Regions from separate parts of the Streptomyces sp. SDT5-1 genome, predicted to be linked through region 4. Evidence: riboswitches for the same ligand, from Rfam matches in the RefSeq annotation. Region 4 holds a riboswitch; each other region holds the start of a gene.

The links. Region 4 has a riboswitch for cyclic di-AMP ahead of ACTWJ8_RS17460 (transglycosylase family protein). Riboswitches for the same ligand answer to the same signal wherever they lie in the genome.
Region 1: another riboswitch for cyclic di-AMP. It lies ahead of ACTWJ8_RS32700 (M23 family metallopeptidase); the one in region 4 lies ahead of ACTWJ8_RS17460 (transglycosylase family protein).
Region 2: another riboswitch for cyclic di-AMP. It lies ahead of ACTWJ8_RS28555 (M23 family metallopeptidase); the one in region 4 lies ahead of ACTWJ8_RS17460 (transglycosylase family protein).
Region 3: another riboswitch for cyclic di-AMP. It lies ahead of ACTWJ8_RS21045 (M23 family metallopeptidase); the one in region 4 lies ahead of ACTWJ8_RS17460 (transglycosylase family protein).

Annotation. Positions count from the first base shown of each region.
Region 1 covers NZ_CM125963.1:7,135,884-7,140,613, reverse strand. Annotated here, with positions in the region: gene ACTWJ8_RS32715 (APC family permease) at 1-2, opposite strand, end outside; gene ACTWJ8_RS32710 (TetR/AcrR family transcriptional regulator) at 212-841, shown strand; gene ACTWJ8_RS32705 (SGNH/GDSL hydrolase family protein) at 897-1,679, opposite strand; gene ACTWJ8_RS32700 (M23 family metallopeptidase) at 1,925-2,707, opposite strand; cyclic di-AMP (ydaO/yuaA leader) riboswitch at 2,711-2,883, opposite strand; gene ACTWJ8_RS32695 (tyrosine-protein phosphatase) at 3,268-4,065, shown strand; gene ACTWJ8_RS32690 (DUF6126 family protein) at 4,078-4,227, opposite strand; gene ACTWJ8_RS32685 (helix-turn-helix domain-containing protein) at 4,220-4,730, opposite strand, start outside.
Region 2 covers NZ_CM125963.1:6,197,062-6,201,791, forward strand. Annotated here, with positions in the region: gene ACTWJ8_RS28550 (M16 family metallopeptidase) at 1-1,351, shown strand, start outside; cyclic di-AMP (ydaO/yuaA leader) riboswitch at 1,592-1,755, shown strand; gene ACTWJ8_RS28555 (M23 family metallopeptidase) at 1,769-2,575, shown strand; gene ACTWJ8_RS28560 (GntR family transcriptional regulator) at 2,807-3,493, shown strand; gene ACTWJ8_RS28565 (HPr family phosphocarrier protein) at 3,711-3,992, opposite strand; gene ACTWJ8_RS28570 (bifunctional acetate--CoA ligase family protein/GNAT family N-acetyltransferase) at 4,181-4,730, shown strand, end outside.
Region 3 covers NZ_CM125963.1:4,559,567-4,564,296, reverse strand. Annotated here, with positions in the region: gene ACTWJ8_RS21055 (PrsW family intramembrane metalloprotease) at 1-858, shown strand, start outside; gene ACTWJ8_RS21050 (aldo/keto reductase) at 878-1,831, opposite strand; gene ACTWJ8_RS21045 (M23 family metallopeptidase) at 1,957-3,009, opposite strand; cyclic di-AMP (ydaO/yuaA leader) riboswitch at 3,021-3,168, opposite strand; gene ACTWJ8_RS21040 (PP2C family protein-serine/threonine phosphatase) at 3,434-4,552, opposite strand.
Region 4 covers NZ_CM125963.1:3,765,879-3,770,608, reverse strand. Annotated here, with positions in the region: gene ACTWJ8_RS17470 (recombinase family protein) at 1-862, shown strand, start outside; gene ACTWJ8_RS17465 (transglycosylase family protein) at 1,025-1,996, shown strand; cyclic di-AMP (ydaO/yuaA leader) riboswitch at 2,177-2,334, shown strand; gene ACTWJ8_RS17460 (transglycosylase family protein) at 2,339-3,061, shown strand; gene eno (phosphopyruvate hydratase) at 3,347-4,627, shown strand; gene ACTWJ8_RS17450 (FtsB family cell division protein) at 4,728-4,730, shown strand, end outside.

The DNA of each region.
Region 1 (4,730 bases), 3.4 Mb from region 4:
ACGATGGCTCCTGGCGAGAACGGCACGAGAACAGCACAGACGGCACTACGGGGGTTCTTGCTGGGGCGGCGCTTACCCCCGGTTGGCCGACTTATTGACTGAATGGCCAGTCAGTAGTGGAACGTGACGCGACTGTGACCTCTACGACGGAGCGGCGTCAAGAGTCGTGCACGACAACAACCCGGCGCACGGGAACAACTAGGCTTGCGGCGTGACCAGAGTCCGGTTGAGCGTGGCCGAGCGGCGGGAAGAGCTGCTGGGAGCCGCCATCGAACAGATCGAGGCGCGCGGGGTCTCCGCCGTGCGCATCGCCGACGTGGCGTCGGCGCTCGGCGTGAGCAACGCGCTGGTGCTGTACCACTTCTCGACGAAGGAGAAGCTCGTCGCCGCCGCGTTCGCCCACGCGGCCGAGAGCGACCTGGCCCATCTGCGCCGGCTGCTCGGCCGCCGCACGACGGCCCTGAAGCGGCTGCGGGCCGCGGTGCGCTGGTACGCGCCGACCGGGCAGGCCAAGGGGTGGCGGCTGTGGATCGAGGGCTGGGCCGCGGCGCTGCGCGAGCCCGCGCTGCGGGAGGTCACGCGGGACCTCGACCGGCAGTGGAAGGCGGCGCTCGCGGAGGTGATCGCCGAGGGGGTGGCGGCGGAGGAGTTCGTCTGCGCCGACCCGATGGGGGCGGCGCTGCGCCTCACCGCGCTGCTCGACGGCCTCGCGGTGCAGCTGACGGCGTACGAGGGCCGGCCCGCCGCGGTGTCGCGGACCCGGATGCAGGAGTGGGTCGACGAGGCGCTCGCCCGCGAACTCGGCCTGGAGCGGGCCGAGTTGACGGGGGCGGGGCGCTGAGAGGGGTCACCCCGGACCTCCTCCCGAGCGCCTTCCCGTAAAACCTCGGGACGCTTCAGGAAGCGGACTGGAGGTGCGCCTTCACGGCGTGCGGGTCCACGAAGCCCTTGGCCTGCACGCGGTCACCGGAGGACTCGCCGCGCAGTCGGCGCCCGATCCACGGCACCAGGAACTCGCGCGCCCAGTGGATGTCGTCGCGCCGCACCTCGAACGTGCCGCGCGGCGGCAGCGGCGGCCAGGCCTGCTCGGGGTCGGCCGGCACCTCGAGGCCGAGCGTCTGGGCGGCGCGCAGCGCGACCCGGGTGTGCCCCTCGGGCGACAGGTGCAGACGGTCCTCGTCCCAGGCCCTGCGGTCCTGCACGCTGCGCAGCGACCACAGGTCGAGCACGGGGCAGCCGTAGCGGTCGGCGATGGCCCGCACGTGCATGTTGTACGTGGCGATCTTGCCGCGCAGGTGCTTGAGCACGGCCACGTCACGGGTGTCGAAGCCGGTGGCCACCATGACGGTGCCGGCGGCGTCGGTGAGCCGGGCGACGGCCTTCTCGAAGCGCTCGGCCACGTCGTCGGGGTCGGTGCCGGGCCGGATGATGTCGTTGCCGCCGGCGACCAGGGTCACCAGGTCGGGGGCGAGCTCGACCGCCTTGGGGACCTGATCCGCGACGATCTGGTCGATGAGCTTTCCGCGCACGGCCAGGTTCGCGTACTTGAAGGTGTCCTCGGGGACGCGGTCGTCGAGGAGGACGGCGAGCCGGTCGGCCCAGCCCGCGAACTTCCCGTCGGGGCCGGGGTCGCCCACGCCCTCGGTGAAGCTGTCTCCGACGGCCGCGAAGGACCGGATCGTCGCGCCGTTGGGTGAGTCCGTGAGTGCTCTCGATTCGTTTGCCACGACCACGTATCTTCGCGCGTGAAAAGTGACCTACGCCATCGTAGGTAGGGGTTGACGGGTGGTGAGAAAGCCCACTCGCGCATCGGGGAATAAGCGCGGGAACGCGAATCGGCGCCCGGGGAGGGGATCCCGGGCGCCGATTCCAGCGGGTCGACGAGCCGCTGGGCCGTGTTTCAGGCTTCGCGTCGAGCGGTGCGTCAGGCGCTCACACCGTGCTCGCTCAGGTACGCGATCGGGTCGATGTCCGAGCCGTAGTCGGCGGTGGTGCGGACCTCGAAGTGCAGGTGCGGGCCCGTGACGTTGCCGGTCGCGCCGGACTTGCCGATCTCCTGGCCCGCGGTCACCTTGTCGCCCTGGGCGACGGCGATCGAGGACAGGTGGGCGTACTGCGAGAAGTGGCCGTCGGCGTGCTCGATGACGACCTGGTTGCCGTACGCGCCGCCGTCGCCGGCGGAGACGACGGTGCCGTCGGTGATCGCCTTCACGGCGGTGCCCGTCGGGACCGAGAAGTCGGCGCCGGTGTGGCTGCCGCTGGACCACATGGAGCCGGAGTTGCCGTAGCCGTGGCCCTGGGCGCCGTCGACCGGCGCGACGTAGTCGCCGGAGGCGGTGGTGGCGCTCTTGGCGCTGGTCTGCGTGGCGTCGGCCGTGCCCTTGGCGGAGGCCTCGGAGGCGCCGCCGATGGTGAGCTTCGCACCGATCTCGATGCGGTCGGCGTCCGGGCCGACGGTGTCCTTGTTGTCCTCGTACAGCTTCTTCCAGCCGCCCTCGACGTGCTGCGCCTTGGCGATCTTCGAGAGCGTGTCACCGGCCTTGACGGTGTACGTCTGCACGTCGGCGGTGCCGCCGGAGGTGGCGGCCTGGGCGCCGGTGGCCCCCATGAGCGGCAGCGCGACGGCGGCTCCACCGGCGGAGGCGACGGCGGCGACGCGGGCGATGCGGCGGGAGGTCGAAAGGCGGTGCTTTCCCTTTGCGGGCATGCTGAATTTCCTCTCCGTCGCCTACGAGGTGAGCTGTCGGGTTCGGGCTGGAGATGCCCGGCCGCGCCCGGGATGCGGGCAACGGCTTCACCCCTAGCCGCTTGGGGAAATCCCCTACGCGGCGTCGTGCGTGTGGGTCCCCCGCTCCTGCCGTGACGGGTTGTCGATGAGAGATCCGGGCGGCGGCAGGACTAGGCGTTCCGACCGGAGTGATTGGTGACCGTAGGCGAACCGCAATGGCGTCGACAACTGCCGAATTCACGTGCGGCCGCAATTCCTTGGGTTTTGGAGGCCGCCCTGCGTAACCCTGCGTCGACATTCCTCCCTTTACCAACGCCATACCTTCGGTATTTACCGGGGAGGCGATCCCGGCCCGTCGCCACACAGCGTCACGAACATGAGGCCGGTCACGCCAACGCCTACAAGCCCCTTCGATTCACGAACAGTTGGCACAAATTCGAGCGAATCGGACAGATGGTTGCCTGTGGAACCGATGTCGTATCGTCAGAAGCGCGCCCGCCGGCGACCCAACGCCGGTGCATCGAACGGGAGGAGCCCCTGTGACGCAGCACGCACCGTCCACCGAGCCCGAGCTGACCGGAGTGCGCAATTTCCGCGACGTGGGCGGCCTGCCCACGGTGGACGGCCGGCGCGTGCGCCAGGGTGTGCTGTTCCGCAGCGGTCACCTCGCCCACGCCACGGCCGAGGACGCGAGCTTCCTCTCCTCGCTCGGCCTGCACACGGTCTTCGACTTCCGCAACGCGGCCGACCAGAAGCTCGAGGGCGCCGACGTAGAGCTGCCCGGCGTGCGCAATGTGAACATGCCGCTGAACGACCCGGCCGACGGCGCCGAGTTCTGGGCCATGGTCCGCGACGGGGACATCGAGCAGCTCCGCTCGATCCTGTCGGAGGGCCGCGCCGCGAACCGGCTCGTCGAGTCCTACCGCACGATGATCAAGGAACGCACCGCCGAGCACAGCCGCGTCCTGCACGCCCTCGCCGAGGACAGCCTGCCCGCGCTGATGCACTGCGCGGCGGGCAAGGACCGCGCCGGCCTGTCGATCGCCGTGACGCTCCTCGCGGTGGGCGTGGAGCGCGACGCCATCGAGGCGGACTACCTCAAGTCGAACGAGAAGCACCGCCGCTACAAGGTGCACCGCACGGCCACCTCGAAGGACGCCTACTCCCCCGAGATCATGGAGCTGCTCAGCCCGCTCTTCGACGCCCGCGTCGAGTACCTGAACGCGGGCCTGGAGACCATCGACGAGCAGTGGGGCAGCACCGACCGCTACCTGGAGGTGGGCCTCAAGCTGAGCCCCGCCACCCGCGAGCGGCTGCGCGAGCGGCTGCTCGACTAGCGGGGTCCGCCCTCAGCGGTTCCCGCCCAGCGTGAACAGCAGATAGATGAACGCCGCCAGGCCGTGGCCCGCGAAGACGTACACGAGGACGCGGACCAGGATGCCGCGCGGCATCTTGTCCTCGATCTGGCGGCGGGGCTTCGGGTCGGTGGTCTCAGCCATGGCGGGTCTCCTTCACCGGTCCCGCCGGGCCGAGACACAGGGCGGCCGTCGGGCTCTGCAGCAGGGTGTGGACGAAGAGGAAGTCGACGCCGCCCGGGTCGACGGCGGCGATCCGGTGCGGGGTCAGCGAGTCGAAGTGGGAGCTGTCCCCCGGGTCGAGCCGGTAGGAGGTGTCGCCGAGCCGCAGGCGGAGCCGGCCGGACAAGACGTACAGCCACTCCTCGCCTGGGTGCACACGCACGACGTCGCCCTGGGAGCCGTACGGCGCGTGGACCCGCAGGGCCTGCATGCCGCGGCCAGGCGATCCGGCCTGCTGGTACGTCCAACCGCCCGCCTCGGTGCGGTCCATGGCAGCGCCGCGCACGACCGCGTCCCGGTCGGCCGGGGTCTCGCCGAGCAGCTCGGAGACCGTCGTACCGTAGATGCGGGCGAGGGAGAGCAGCATCGGCAGCGAAGGCTGCCGCTGTCCGGTCTCCAGGCGCGAGAGGTGCGCGGGGGACAGA
Region 2 (4,730 bases), 2.4 Mb from region 4:
CCCGCAGGCGGGTGAGCCCAAGCCCTGGGCGTTCCCCGCCCCGGAGCGCGGCTCGCTCCCCAACGGCCTGACGGTGCTCCGCTGCCACCGCCCCGGCCAGCAGGTCGTCGCCGTCGAGGTGCACCTGGACGCGCCGCTGGACGCCGAGCCGAAGGGCCTCGACGGCGTCGCCACGATCATGGCGAGGGCCTTCAACGAGGGCACCGACAAGTACTCCGCCGAGGAGTTCGCCGCCGAACTGGAGCGCTGCGGCGCCACCATGGACGCGCACGCCGACCACCCCGGCGTAAGGGCCTCCCTCGAAGTGCCCGCCTCGCGCCTCTCCAAGGGCCTCGCCCTGCTGGCCGACGCCCTGCGCGCCCCGGCCTTCGACGACAGCGAGATCGAGCGCCTGGTGCGCAACCGCCTGGACGAGATCCCGCACGAGAGCGCCAACCCGGCCCGGCGCGCCGCCAAGGAGCTCTCCCGGCAGCTCTTCCCCGCCGACGCGCGCGTGTCGCGCCCGCGGCAGGGCACCGAGGAGACCGTCTCCGCCATCGACGCGGCGGCCGTGCGCGCCTTCTACGACCGGCACGTGCGCCCCGCCACCGCCACGGCCGTCGTCGTGGGCGACCTGACGGGCATCGACCTGGACGCACTCCTGGCCGACACGCTCGGCGCCTGGACCGGCGACACCACCGAGCCGCGCCCCGTCCCGCCGGTCGTCGCCGACGACACCGGCCGCGTCGTCATTGTGGACCGCCCCGGAGCCGTGCAGACGCAGCTCCTCATCGGCCGGGTCGGCCCGGACAAGCACGACCGCGTGTGGCCGGCGCAGGTCCTCGGCACGTACTGCCTGGGCGGCACCCTCACGTCGCGCCTGGACCGCGTCCTGCGCGAGGAGAAGGGCTACACCTACGGGGTGCGGTCCTTCGCCCAGGTGCTGCGCTCCGCGCCCGACGGCAGCGGCGCGGCGATGCTTGCCATCAGCGGTTCGGTGGACACGCCGAACACCGGGCCCGCGCTCGACGACCTGTGGAAGGTGCTGCGCACGCTGGCGGCCGAGGGCCTCACGGACGCCGAACGGGACACCGCCGTGCAGAACCTGGTGGGCGTCGCCCCGCTGAAGTTCGAGACGGCGGCGGCCGTCGCGAGCACGCTCGCGGACCAGGTCGAGCAGCACCTGCCGGACGACTTCCAGGCGCAGCTGTACCGGCAGCTGGCGGCCACCGGCACCGTGGAGGCCACGGCGGCCGTCGTGAGCGCGTTCCCCTCGGACCGGCTCGTGACGGTCCTGGTGGGCGACGCCGCGCAGATCGAGGAGCCGGTCAAGGCGCTCGGCATCGGTGAAGTGACCGTGGTCACGAGCTGAGTTCGCCTCCTGAGGCACACCACGAAGCCCCGGCGCCGACAGCGGCCGCCGGGGCTTCGTGGTGTTGATCACGATCAGCTGGAATCACTACACGCTCACAAATGTCCGAATTGTTGTAGAGGTTGCCTGCGTGCCCTGTGGCGTGCACTACAAAAGCCGGGTTCTGTTTGTTGATTCAAAGAGGCCCCGCTTAGCGTTCCCTCCGGCTGTCCGCCAGACGTACGTCGCACCCGCGACACCGGACAGTCATCGCCGAGTCCCCCACGGTGCGAGCCAGGGGAGCCGGGGACCCACCGAAGTCCCTGGGGTGAATCGGGCGCTCTTCCCGCGAGGGGAGGGGGCCCGTAGGAGACCTTCCTGCTCCGAACCCGTCAGCTAACCCGGTAGGCGAGAAGGAAGGAAAGGATCAGCACCTTCATGGGGTTCACCCGTGCCACCGGGAAGCACCGCCGTCCCGGCCGTCTGACGCGCACCACCGCTCAGGTCGCCGGCGTCGCCGCACTCACCACGACGGGCGTGGTGGCGGGCCTCGCCGCCCCCGCCCTCGCCGCCGAACCCGCCGCGGAGCACGACGGCCTGACGCAGGCCATCGCCATCGGCGACTCCCTCGCCGACAAGATCGACGCGCAGGCCACCGCGCAGCAGAAGGCCGCCGAGAAGGCGAAGGCCGAGGCCGAGGCCAAGAAGAAGGCCGAGGAGGCCAAGCGCAAGGCCGAGGCGGAGGCCAAGAAGCGCGCCGCCGAAAAGGCCAAGAAGGAGCGCGAGGCCCGCGAGGCCAAGGAGCGCGCCGCCCGTGAGGCCGAGCGCAAGCGCCTGAACAGCTTCGTGGCGCCGATATCCGGCTCGTACGTCTCCACCGCCTACAAGGCCAGCAGCGGCCTGTGGTCCTCCGGCAGCCACACCGGCATCGACTTCCACGCCGCCAGCGGCACCTCGGTGCACGCCGTCGGCATGGGCACCGTCGTCGAGGCCGGCTGGGGCGGCGCCTACGGCAACAACGTCGTGATCAAGATGAATGACGGTACATACACCCAGTACGGTCACATGTCCTCGATCGGCGTCTCCGTCGGCCAGCACGTCACCCCCGGCCAGCAGATCGGCCTCTCCGGCGCCACCGGCAACGTGACGGGCCCGCACCTCCACTTCGAGGCCCGCACCAGCCCCGACTACGGCTCGGACATCGACCCGGTCGCGTACCTGCGTCAGCACGGCGTGAACGTCTGACCCGGCCCGACCCACGGCGCGTCCGACGAAAGCCCCGGCTCACCGAGCCGGGGCTTTCGCGTGTCCGCAGATATCGGCTGTCCAAAAAATATCCCCGGATTCCGTCCCCTCGTCGGAAATTCAAGCACGGTGGAATAGAGTCGAAGGACAAGTGCTCCGGCCGCGTGTCATGCGCGCTTGCACGGGCGTCATTCGACCGCGTTTCGCGGGGATCAAGGCGGAGGTCGAACCATGCGCATTCCCGCGCACTCGGTATGCACGGCGATCCGCGACGACATCGTCGCCGGGGTCTACGAGCGCGGCGCGCGGCTCACCGAAGAGCTGCTCGCGCGTCGCTACGGGGTCTCGCGCGTGCCCGTCCGCGAGGCGCTGCGCACCCTGGAGGCGGAGGGGTTCGTCGTCACGCGCAGGCACGCGGGCGCGTGCGTGGCCGAGCCCACCGAGCGGGAGGCGGCCGACCTCCTGGAGATCCGGATGCTGCTCGAACCGATGGCCGCGGCCCGCGCCGCACAGCGCCGCTCGGAGGCCCACCTCAAGGTGCTGCGCGGGCTCGTGAGGCTGGGTCAGGAGCGCGCGAGGCGAGGTCAGGGCGAGGATCTGCGCTCCCTGGGCGGCTGGTTCCACGAGACGCTCACCCAGGCGTCCGGCAGCCCCGGCCTGATCACCCTGCTCACCCAGCTCCGCCACAAGATCGCCTGGATGTACGCCGTGGAGAGCCCCGCCCGCCCGGTCGAGTCCTGGGCCGAGCACGGCGCCATCGTGGACGCGGTGGCGCGCGGCGACGTCGAGCGCGCCCGCGCCCTGGCGACCCTGCACACCGAGCGCGCCGCGGCCGCCCACCGCCTGCGCGTCCCGCGCGCGGGAGAGCGTGTGAGGAGTTCGCAACACGCAGTCAACACGGTGGGGCACCAGCTTTAACAACGGCGCCGTATACAAAGAAGTGCGCAATTCTCGGCGCGCGCCGAAACGGCTGAAATGGCCGGACGGGCTTGCGTGAATTCCTGTCGCGTAATCCGCGCTGCGCGCCGCGCAATTCGTGCTGCGTGCCGCGGAATTCGTGCCGTATTTCCGGGAACGAAAAAGCCGCGCGCCCCAAAGGGGACGCGCGGCTCTGCCGTACTGCTTCGTCTGTGCGTCAGACGGTCTCGGGAAGCTCCTCGAGGCCCTCGGCGACCAGCTTCGCCAGCCGGTCGAGCGCGGCGTCCGCGCCCTCGGCGTCGGAGGCCAGCACGATCTCCTCGCCGCCCTGCGCGCCCAGGCCGAGCACGGCCAGCATGGAGGCGGCGTTGACGGGGTTGCCGTCGGCCTTGGCGATCGTCACGGGAACGCCGGCCGCCGTGGCAGCGCGGACGAAGATGGAAGCGGGGCGGGCGTGGAGGCCCTCGGCCCAGCCGACGTTGACGCGGCGCTCAGCCATGTGATGCTGCCCTTCAGGTGACTCACGGTTGTCTAGACCAGTGTTCCATATCGGGGGCGGTGCGTGACGCGGACCCAGGTCCTCGCCCGCACAGCCCTTCGGTCCTCCATAGAGTGCCTTCCGGGCGTACCGGCCGCGACCCGTACGACGGGACGCCTTCTGTCGGTGGCCGGCCCTACTCTTGCGACATGGAGACTCCGTCGGACCGCCATGCGTACCCCGCCCACTGGGAGGCCGACGTAGTGCTGCGCGACGGCGGCACCGCGCGGATCAGGCCCATCACCACCGCGGACGCCGAGCACCTGACCAGTTTCTACGAACAGGTCTCGGACGAGTCGAAGTACTACCGGTTCTTCGCGCCCTACCCGCGGCTGTCCGCCAAGGACGTGCACCGCTTCACCCATCACGACTACGTGGACCGGGTCGGCCTCGCCGCGACCGTGGGCGGCGAGTTCATCGCCACGGTGCGCTACGACCGGATCAACGAGCACGGCATGCCCGCGACCGCGCCCGCCGACGAGGCGGAGGTCGCCTTCCTCGTGCAGGACGCCCACCAGGGCCGCGGCGTCGCCTCCGCCCTCCTGGAGCACATCGCGGCCGTCGCGCGGGAGCGCGGCATCCGCCGCTTCGCCGCCGAGGTGCTCCCCGCCAACACCAAGATGATCAAGGTGTTCCGGGACGCCGGATACACGCAGAAGCGCAGTTTCGAGGACGGCGTCGTCCGCCTGGAGTTCGACA
Region 3 (4,730 bases), 790 kb from region 4:
CTCGTCTTCCTCTTCCGCAGACGCGACTTCACCGGGGTCGTCGACGGCGTCGTGATCGCCGGGGTCACGGCGACCGGCTTCGCGTTCACCGAGAACATCCTCTATCTCGGCAACGCCTTCGGCACCGACCAGCTCTCCGGCACGGGCCCCGGGCTCACCTCGGTCACCGCGGCCACGTTCTTCGTGCGCGTCGTGATGTCCCCGTTCGCGCACCCCTTGTTCACGGTGCTCACCGGCATCGGCTTCGGCATCGCCGCCGCCATGGCCCCGGGCCGCGGCCGGCTGCGCCGGATGCTGCTGCCGCTCGCCGGGCTGCTCGGCGCGATGGGCATGCACGCGTTCTGGAACGGCTCGTCGTCGTTCGGCGAGTACGGCTTCTTCGCGGTGTACGCGGCGTTCATGGTGCCGGTGTTCGGCGTGGTCACCTGGCTGTCGGTGTATCTGCGCCAGCGCGAGCTGCGCACGGTCCGCCAGGAGCTGCCGGCCTACGTCGCCGCGGGCTGGCTGACGCCGCCCGAGCCGTTCGCACTGGGCTCGCTGAAGGCGCGGCGCCTGGCCCGCGACTTCGCCACGCACTACGGCGGCAGGCCGGCCGCCACCGCCGTCGCCGAGTACGAGGCGTACGCGACGTCCCTCGCGCTCCTTCGCCACCGCGGCCGCAGGGGCAGGGCGGGCGCGGACTTCGTCGTACGGGAGCGGGAGCTGCTCGACGCGCTGTGGGAGCGCCGGGACTACGCGCGGCCGGCGCTCGCGTACGGCTCGCAGATCGCGGCGCCGATGTGGCTGCCCGCCATGTACGCGGGCCCCGTGGTGCCCCACAGCCCCGCGTACACGCCGTACAACCCGTACCGGTACTGAACCGGCCGGTCCCGCGGGCTCAGGCGGAGGCGGCCGTCAGGCGGTCGAGCTCGGCCCGCGTCAGCTCCAGGTCCGCCACCGCGAGCAGCGCGGGCAGCTGGTCGACGATCCGCGCGGAGGCGATCGGCGCGGCCACCGTGGGCTGCGCGGCCAGCCAGGCGAGGGCGACCGTGGCGATCTCGGCGTCGTGGGCGCGGGCGATGTCGTCGAGCGCCGCCAGGACGTTCCGCCCGCGCTCGGTCTCCAGGTGCTTGCCCGCACCGGCGGCCCGCGCGCTGTCGACGGTCACGCCCGGCCGGTACTTGCCAGTCAGGAAGCCGGCGGCGAGCGCGTAGTACGGCACGGCCCCGAGGCCCGCGCGGGCGGCGACGTCCTGGAGCGCGCCCTCGTACGTGTCGCGGGAGACGAGGTTGTAGTGCGGCTGGAGCGCGACGTAGCGGGCGAGGCCCTCGCGCTCGGAGAAGTCGAGGGACTCCTGGAGACGCTCGGCGGAGATGTTGGACGCGGCGATGTGCCGCACCTTGCCGGCCTTCACCACCGCGTCGAGCCCGCCGATGATCTCCTCGACCGGCACGTCCGGGCGGTCGTAGTGCGTGTAGTACAGGTCGATGTGGTCGGTGCCGAGGCGCTTGAGGGAGGCGTCGACGGCGGCCTTGATGTTCGCCGCGGACAGGCCCTGGTACTCGGGGTGCTGGCCGCCCTTGGTGGCGATGACGAGGTCGTCGCGGCGGCCGCGCGAGGCGAGCCACTTGCCGATGACGGTCTCCGACTCGCCGCCCTTGTTGCCGTCCACCCACGCCGAGTACACGTCGGCGGTGTCGATGAAGTTGCCGCCCGCGGCGACGTACGCGTCGAGCACCTCGAAGGACGTGGCGTCGTCGGCGGTCCAGCCGAACACGTTGCCCCCGAGGGAGAGCGGGAAGACCTCGAGGTCGGAGGTGCCGAGCTTGCGCAGAGAGCGAGAGGAAGTCATGCCCTGTTCCAACACCCGTACGGAATACGGTATTCCGCGATCACGCCGGAAATCCCGCCAAGAAGGGGCAAACCGGCAGCCCTGACGTCGGGGGGTCAGCGCCAGGGCCGCCGGGGCTCACCGGTTCAGGGGGTCAGGCCCTTTTCGCGCAGCCAGGCCGCCGGGTCGACGCCGGTGGACTGGCCGTCGGGGTGGACCTCCAGGTGGAGGTGCGGCCCGGTCACATTGCCCGTGGCGCCCACGCGGCCGATGACGTCGCCGGTGGAGACCTTCTGGCCCGCGCTGACGTTGATCGAGGACTGGTGGCAGAACCACAGCTCGGTGCCGTCGTCGAGGGTGAGCACCGTGCGGTACCCGTACGCGCCCGCCCAGCCAGCCTCCGTGACCGTACCGGAGTGGATGGCGCGGATCGGCGTGCCCGTGGAGGCCGCGAAGTCGAGGCCCGTGTGGTACCCGGAGGACCACATGGAGCCGGGCTGGCCGAAGGTGCCGGAGAGCGTGTACGAGGCGACCGGGAGCTTGAAGCTGGCGGCCAGCTTGCGCAGCCGCTCCTCCTCCGCCTTGCGGCGGGCCTCCTCCTCGGCCTTCTTCTTCTCGGCGGCGGCCTTGGCGTCGGCGGCCTCCCGCTTGGCGGCGGCCTCGGCGGCGGCCTTCTGGGCCGCGGCCTCCTCGGCCTCCTGCTTCGCGGTGGCGTCGGCCGCGTCCTGCTGCGTCTCGGCCTGCTGCATGATGCGGGCGCGCAGCGCCTCTCCGGCGCCGGTCTGCCCCTCGGCGGCGTCGGCCTGAGTGATACCGGCGCCGCTCAGCGGGGAGGCCGTGGCGCCGGAGCCGGAGTCGGAGTCCGAACCGTCGGACATCAGCGAGCCCACGCCCGGCAGCGACTTCGCCGCGGGCAGCGAGTCCTTGACCGCCGACAGGTCGGGCATGGAGATGTGGACCGGCGGCTTGCCGCCCTGCGCGGTGGCGATGCCGCCCGCGCCGACTGCGGCGACGACACCGACGCCGAGGACCGTGGAGCTGCGGGCGAATCCGCCGCGGCGGCGGGCCACCCGGTGCCGGCCGCGGACGGGAGCGACGGACTCCTCGGTGGGGTTCCACTCCTCCCAGGGCTCCTGCTCGACGGTGAAGTCGTCTTCGGGGCCGTAGAAGAAGTCGGGGGCAGGCCGGTTCGACGCCACGGGGGCGCTCTCCTTTCCTTCCTTCTCGCCTACCGGGTTAGCTGACGGGTTCGGAGCAGGAAGGTCTCCTACGAACGTCTCCTGGGACAGGAAGAGCGCCCGATTCACCCCAAGTTGGTGGTTCCCCGGCTCCCTTTCGGGATTGAGCGTGTGCGCACGGAGCCGTCGCTTGTGACGGCTGGGACGACCGCGCTGCGTTATCGAACGTTAATAGACAGCAGACAGTAATTCCAAGCGCTTCCCACTGATCGTTCACGACTCTGGCCAGGACTTATCGGATCAAGAACGGTCATAACCGGGCGAGTTGAACGGGGGTCGTTCCCACATCCGCCTCACCCAACCCTCTGACAGTGCGTCAATTGTTATGCGGAGCGGCGCCGTTCGACTACGGTCGGCTACCTTTGGTAACAACGATCATGGACGGTCAGGCACGCCGAACGGCGAGCAGCGCCATGTCGTCCGTCGAACCGCCCCCGGTGTGCGCCCGCACCTCCGTCACGAGCGCCCCGAGCAGCTCGTCGGGCCCCGGGAAGAGCCGCCCCGACAGCCGGTCCGCCGGATCGTAGAAGCGGCCGCCCGGGTCCCGCGCCTCCGAGAGCCCGTCGGTGTAGAGCAGCAGCGTCGCCGCGGACGGGAACTCCGCCTCGATCCCCCGGTCGGGCCAGCTGCCGAGCTCGCTCATGCCGAGCGGCAGCGCCTCCTGACACGGGTACAGCTCGCGCACGGTGCCGTCGCCGAGCAGCAGCAGCGGCGCCGGATGACCGCGGTTGAGGACCCGTACCCGCTCGGTGCCGTGCGGGATCTCGGCCAGCACCGCGGTCGTGAAGCCCTCGAAGTCGTCGATGCCCCTGCGCCGGCCGCCCTCCCTGGCCAGCGCCCGCTCGAGGCGCTGTGCGACCGCCTCCAGCGAGCCCTCCTGCTCGGCGGCCTCCCGGAACGCTCCGATCACCACCGCGACCGCGGCGACCGCGCCCATGCCCTTGCCCCGTACGTCGCCGACGATGATCCGGATGCCGTGCGGGGTGTCCTGGACCGCGTACAGATCACCGCCGATGAACGCGTCGGCCTGCGCCGCCTCGTAGCGCGCCGCGACCACGAACCCGCCGATCCGCCGGGGCGGTTCGGGCAGCACCGCGAGCTGGGCCGCCTGCGCGATCTCGCGGGCGGAGGCCAGCTGCTCGTAGCTGCGCCGCACGATCCGGTTGAGCAGACAGGCCAGCAGGCAGACGGTGGCCACGGTGACGATCTCGGTGACGAACGCGACCCCCATGTTGGTCCAGAAGTACAGATGCACCGCGACGATCGCGCCGATCGACACCGCGCCGGTCAGGATCGTCGTGCAGAGCGAGAAGAACGGGGCGGCCACCAGCGGGGCCGCGCTGAACAGCGGGGCGCCGGAGTAACCGGCGGGCGTGAAGTACTCGTAGACCGCGCCGCCGATCACGAGCAGCAAGGGCAGCAGCCGGACGAAGATCCGGGTGGGGGCCGCCTCGGCCTCGCGCCGCCCCCGTCTCCCCCCTCTGCCTCCTTCTCGCTGCCCCACCAGTCGTCTCCTGCCGCGTCCCTGCCCGCTTCCGGCGTCTCACCAAGAGTTCCCGCACGGGGACGCCGCGGCGAGCAGGGGTGGGCCGTACGGGTGGGGAACGTGACGGGCGCAACATCGGCGCCACAGCGCCGGAAAAGCACCGAGGCCGGAATCTCGATGAGATTCCGGCCTCGGC
Region 4 (4,730 bases):
GTTCGGGCTGCTCGACGGCCACGAACTCCTGGCGGCCGACGTGGTTCGGCAGCGGCACGCGGCGGCGCCCGGCGACCCCTCGCGGTACGAACGGCGGGTGCGGGAGATCGACCGGGCGGTCGCGCGCCACGAGGAGCTTCTGCGCGGGGCGCCGGCGTACGTCGCGGCCGGGATCGCTCCGGCCGTACTGCACGCCGCTGCCGAGCGCATGCGCGAGGAAGCCGAAGATCTGCGTCGCCAACGGGCGGTGGCGGCGGAGTGGCTCGCCGGCCGGGAGGCCGATGACGCGCGGCGTGACGACCTGCTCGACGCCATCCGGTCCGGTGCGGCCTGCGTGCCTGGCCTGAGTCCTGAACAGGTGCGTGCATTGTTCGAGGCGTTCGACGTCCAAGTTCACTGCGGGACGCGTGAAGTTCTCTACAAGGCGGGGGTCAGGTGCCCGGTCACCGAGTGGCACGAGGAGACCGGCATGTTGGTGCCGCCCGACCCCACGGACGAGGAATGGGGGAGCGTGCTCGCGGCGCTCGGCCCCTTTTTCACCAAGCGGCACTTCACCAGCAAGTACGACATCCGCGGGCAGTTCAACGGAATGCTGCACCGGCTGCGGCACGGGCTGAGCTGGAAGGATCTCCCGGCCGCTTGGGGCCCGGCGAACGCGATCAGGGAGCGCCAGCTGTCCTGGTGGAAGAAGGGCGCATGGCCTGCGGTCATGGCGGTGCTCCACGCGGACGTGCGAGGCGAACCGGTCTACAGGCCTCCCGTTCCGCCTCCCCTTCGCGTTGTCACCGGCGTGCGTCTGGATTGCAGCGAACTGTACGGATTCGTCGGGCAGTTCGCGGACTTCGGAAAGGTCGCGAACTGACGCCCCGTCAAGACTGTGACTTTCACGTGATCTACGCTGCATCGACTTGTGACAGGTGTTCGAGTGCCGCTACGTTCACGGATCATCGCGACACATGCACAACCCGCACCACTTGCACCACCCGTCGCGCGTAGCAGCATCAGTCTCGCGAAAGGCAAACGCATGCTCTCCGGGAACGGTCGACACCGTCGCCCCCGTCAGGCCCCTGCTCTCGTCGTCGCCGCCGGAGTCACCGGCAGCGCCATCGCGATCCCGCTGTTCGCCGCCAGTGGCGCGAGCGCCGCGACCACGCAGGCGTGGGACAAGCTCGCGGAGTGCGAGAGCGGCGGCCAGTGGAGCCTGGACGCCGGGAACGGCTACTACGGCGGTCTCCAGTTCACGCAGGAGAGATGGGAGGAGTACGGGGGGCTCGCCTACGCCCCGCGTGCCGACCAGGCCAGCCGTTCGCAGCAGATAGCCGTGGCCGAGAAGGTCCTCGAGGACAAGGGTCCGAGCGCCTGGCCGATGTGCTCGCTCACCGCGGACCTCACCAAGGACGACGACTCGGCGGACATCGATCCGGGTGTCACCGCGTCCCCGTCTCCCTCGCAGTCGGCCGACAGCGGGGACGACGAGGGGAGCGAGGGCGACAGCGGCGCCGGCGACGAGGCGGATGCCGGCAAGGGTGCGTCGGCCAGTCCTTCGCCCAGTGACAGCGCGGACGAGACCGCGAGCGACGACTCGGGCGATACCTCCGGTAACAAGGAGAAGGAGAGCGCCTCGCCGGAGTCGTCGGAGCCGGAGTCGCCGGAGCCGACGGAGTCCGCCGCCTCCTCAAGTGACAAGTCCCACGCGCCTTCTGCCACGGAGAGCCCCGACGCCTCCTCCGGTCGGCACCGCGGCGACCGCGCGTCCGACGACGAGGCGGACTCCCGCGCGAGTGAGGGTCGTCACGCCTCGCGCGAGAGCAAGCGCGACGGCGACGCGTACACGGTCCGCGCCGGCGACAACCTCTGGGACATCGCGAAGGCCGAGGACGTGCACGGCGGCTGGGACGCGCTCTACGAGCGGAACAAGGAGACGGTGGGCTCCGACCCCGATCTCATCCTTCCTGGTCAGAGCCTGGATCTTGGAGACGGTTCGGACAAACAGTGAAGGTTTTCGGGGGTAGTTGAGGGGGCTTTGTCCGATGTTGGTCGAGTGAGACATGGGTCTCAAAGCCCCTGATCAACTTTGAAATCGGACGGATCGACTGCTTACGGTCGTGACCGCTCGCTTCAGCGGGCCCCGACGGATGTCACGCCGAATCCTGCCAGCGTCCGTACGGGAACAGTCGACGCGTCAGCGCCGTAGGCAGGAGCGGGGGACCCAGGTAAGCGCCCTTCCGGGAGACCGGACGGGCTTGGGGTGAAGCAGCGCACAAGGATGCCGCTGCCGGGCACTCACTGGCCCGAACCCGACAGCTCACCTCGCAGGCGTCGGTGAGGGGATACCTCCATGCTGTTTTCCGGCAAGAACAAGCACCGCCGCCCGTCCAAGGCCGTCCGCGTCGCCACGCTCGGCGGTGTCGCCGCCGCCGCGGTCGCCGTGCCGCTGATGGGCGCCACGTCCGCCTCCGCCGCCACCTCGTCCGAGTGGGACCAGGTCGCGCAGTGCGAGTCCGGTGGCAACTGGTCGATCAACACCGGCAACGGTTTCTACGGCGGCCTGCAGTTCTCCGCCTCCACCTGGTCCGCCTACGGCGGCGACCAGTACGCGTCCACCGCCGACAAGGCCTCCAAGGCGCAGCAGATAGCCATCGGCGAGAAGGTTCTCGCCTCCCAGGGCAAGGGCGCCTGGCCGAACTGCGGCACCGGCCTGTCCTCCGCCTCGTACGACGGCGCCTCCGCCGACTCGTCCTCCTCGCAGCAGCAGGAGGCCCCGAAGCAGGAGACCCAGCAGCGCGCGGACCGCTCCGAGCAGCGTCAGCAGCCGCAGCAGCAGGCCCCGAAGCAGGAGGCCCCCAAGCAGCAGGCCGCTCCGAAGCAGGACACCGTCACCACCCCGACCGGCAACAAGGTCGAGAAGGGCGACGGCGAGTACAAGGTCAAGTCCGGCGACACCCTCAGCAAGATCGCCGAGGCGCACGGCACGACCTGGCAGAAGCTGTTCGAGAAGAACAACGACATCGTCAAGGACGCCAACCTGATCTACCCGGGTCAGCAGCTGCACCTCAGCTAAGCGTCAGGTCCGGAAGGACCGCAGGCACGGACTCGGCATCGGCGGACGCCGAGCCCGGCCGCCCTCCCCGTCCCCACGGGCCGCTCACTCCGGCGACCTCCGTCCCGCTCAGCCGGGCCGGAGGTCGCTGTTTTTGTTCCGTTAAGAAACATTTCGCTATCGGCGTTGTCCACGAGACGGGCGTTCGGATGGCCGATGCCCGCGAGCCGGTTACGCTCAGGGGTGCGGGACCACGGATCCATGCAGCCGCCCGCACCGCCCGTCACATCCCAGAAGGAGATGCTCGTGCCGTCCATCGACGTCGTCGTAGCCCGGGAAATCCTGGACTCCCGAGGCAATCCCACGGTCGAGGTCGAGGTCGGCCTCGACGACGGCAGCACCGGCCGTGCTGCCGTTCCGTCCGGCGCCTCCACCGGCGCCTTCGAGGCCATCGAACTCCGCGACGGTGACCCGAACCGTTACCAGGGCAAGGGCGTCGAGAAGGCCGTCCTCGCCGTCATCGAGCAGATCGGCCCGGAGCTCGTCGGCTACGACGCCACCGAGCAGCGCCTGATCGACCAGGCCATGTTCGACCTGGACGCGACCGACAACAAGGGCTCGCTCGGCGCCAACGCCATCCTCGGTGTCTCGCTCGCCGTCGCCCACGCCGCCTCCGAGGCCAGCGACCTGCCGCTCTTCCGCTACCTCGGCGGTCCGAACGCGCACCTGCTGCCGGTCCCGATGATGAACATCCTGAACGGCGGATCCCACGCGGACTCCAACGTCGACATCCAGGAGTTCATGATCGCCCCGATCGGCGCGGAGTCCTTCTCCGAGGCCCTGCGCTGGGGCGCCGAGGTCTACCACACGCTGAAGAAGGTCCTGAAGAGCAAGGGCCTGGCCACCGGCCTCGGCGACGAGGGCGGCTTCGCCCCGAACCTCGGCTCGAACCGTGAGGCCCTCGACCTGATCCTCGAGGCCATCAAGGAGGCCGGCTACGTTCCCGGCCAGCAGATCGCCCTCGCCCTCGACGTCGCCGCCTCCGAGTTCTACAAGGACGGCAAGTACCAGTTCGAGGGCAAGGAGCGCTCCGCCGCCGAGATGACGGAGTACTACGAGGAGCTCGTGGCGGCCTACCCGCTCGTCTCCATCGAGGACCCGCTGTTCGAGGACGACTGGGCCGGCTGGAACGTCATCACCGAGAAGCTCGGCGACAAGGTGCAGCTCGTCGGCGACGACCTGTTCGTCACCAACCCTGAGCGCCTGGCCCGCGGCATCGAGGAGAACTCGGCGAACGCCCTGCTCGTGAAGGTGAACCAGATCGGTTCGCTGACCGAGACCCTGGACGCCGTGGAGCTGGCCCAGCGCAACGGCTTCAAGTGCATGATGTCCCACCGCTCCGGCGAGACCGAGGACGTCACCATCGCCGACCTGGCCGTCGCCACGAACTGCGGCCAGATCAAGACCGGCGCCCCGGCCCGCTCCGAGCGCGTCGCCAAGTACAACCAGCTCCTGCGCATCGAGGAGATCCTCGACGACGCGGCGGTCTACGCCGGTCGCTCGGCGTTCCCCCGCTTCAAGGGCTGAGCCTCACTGAGGCTGTAGTTCCGTACGTCCCCGCACTCGGTCCCGTACCGTGTGCGGGGACGTACGTACGTGAGCGGCGACGGGGAGGCGGGAGCAGGCGATG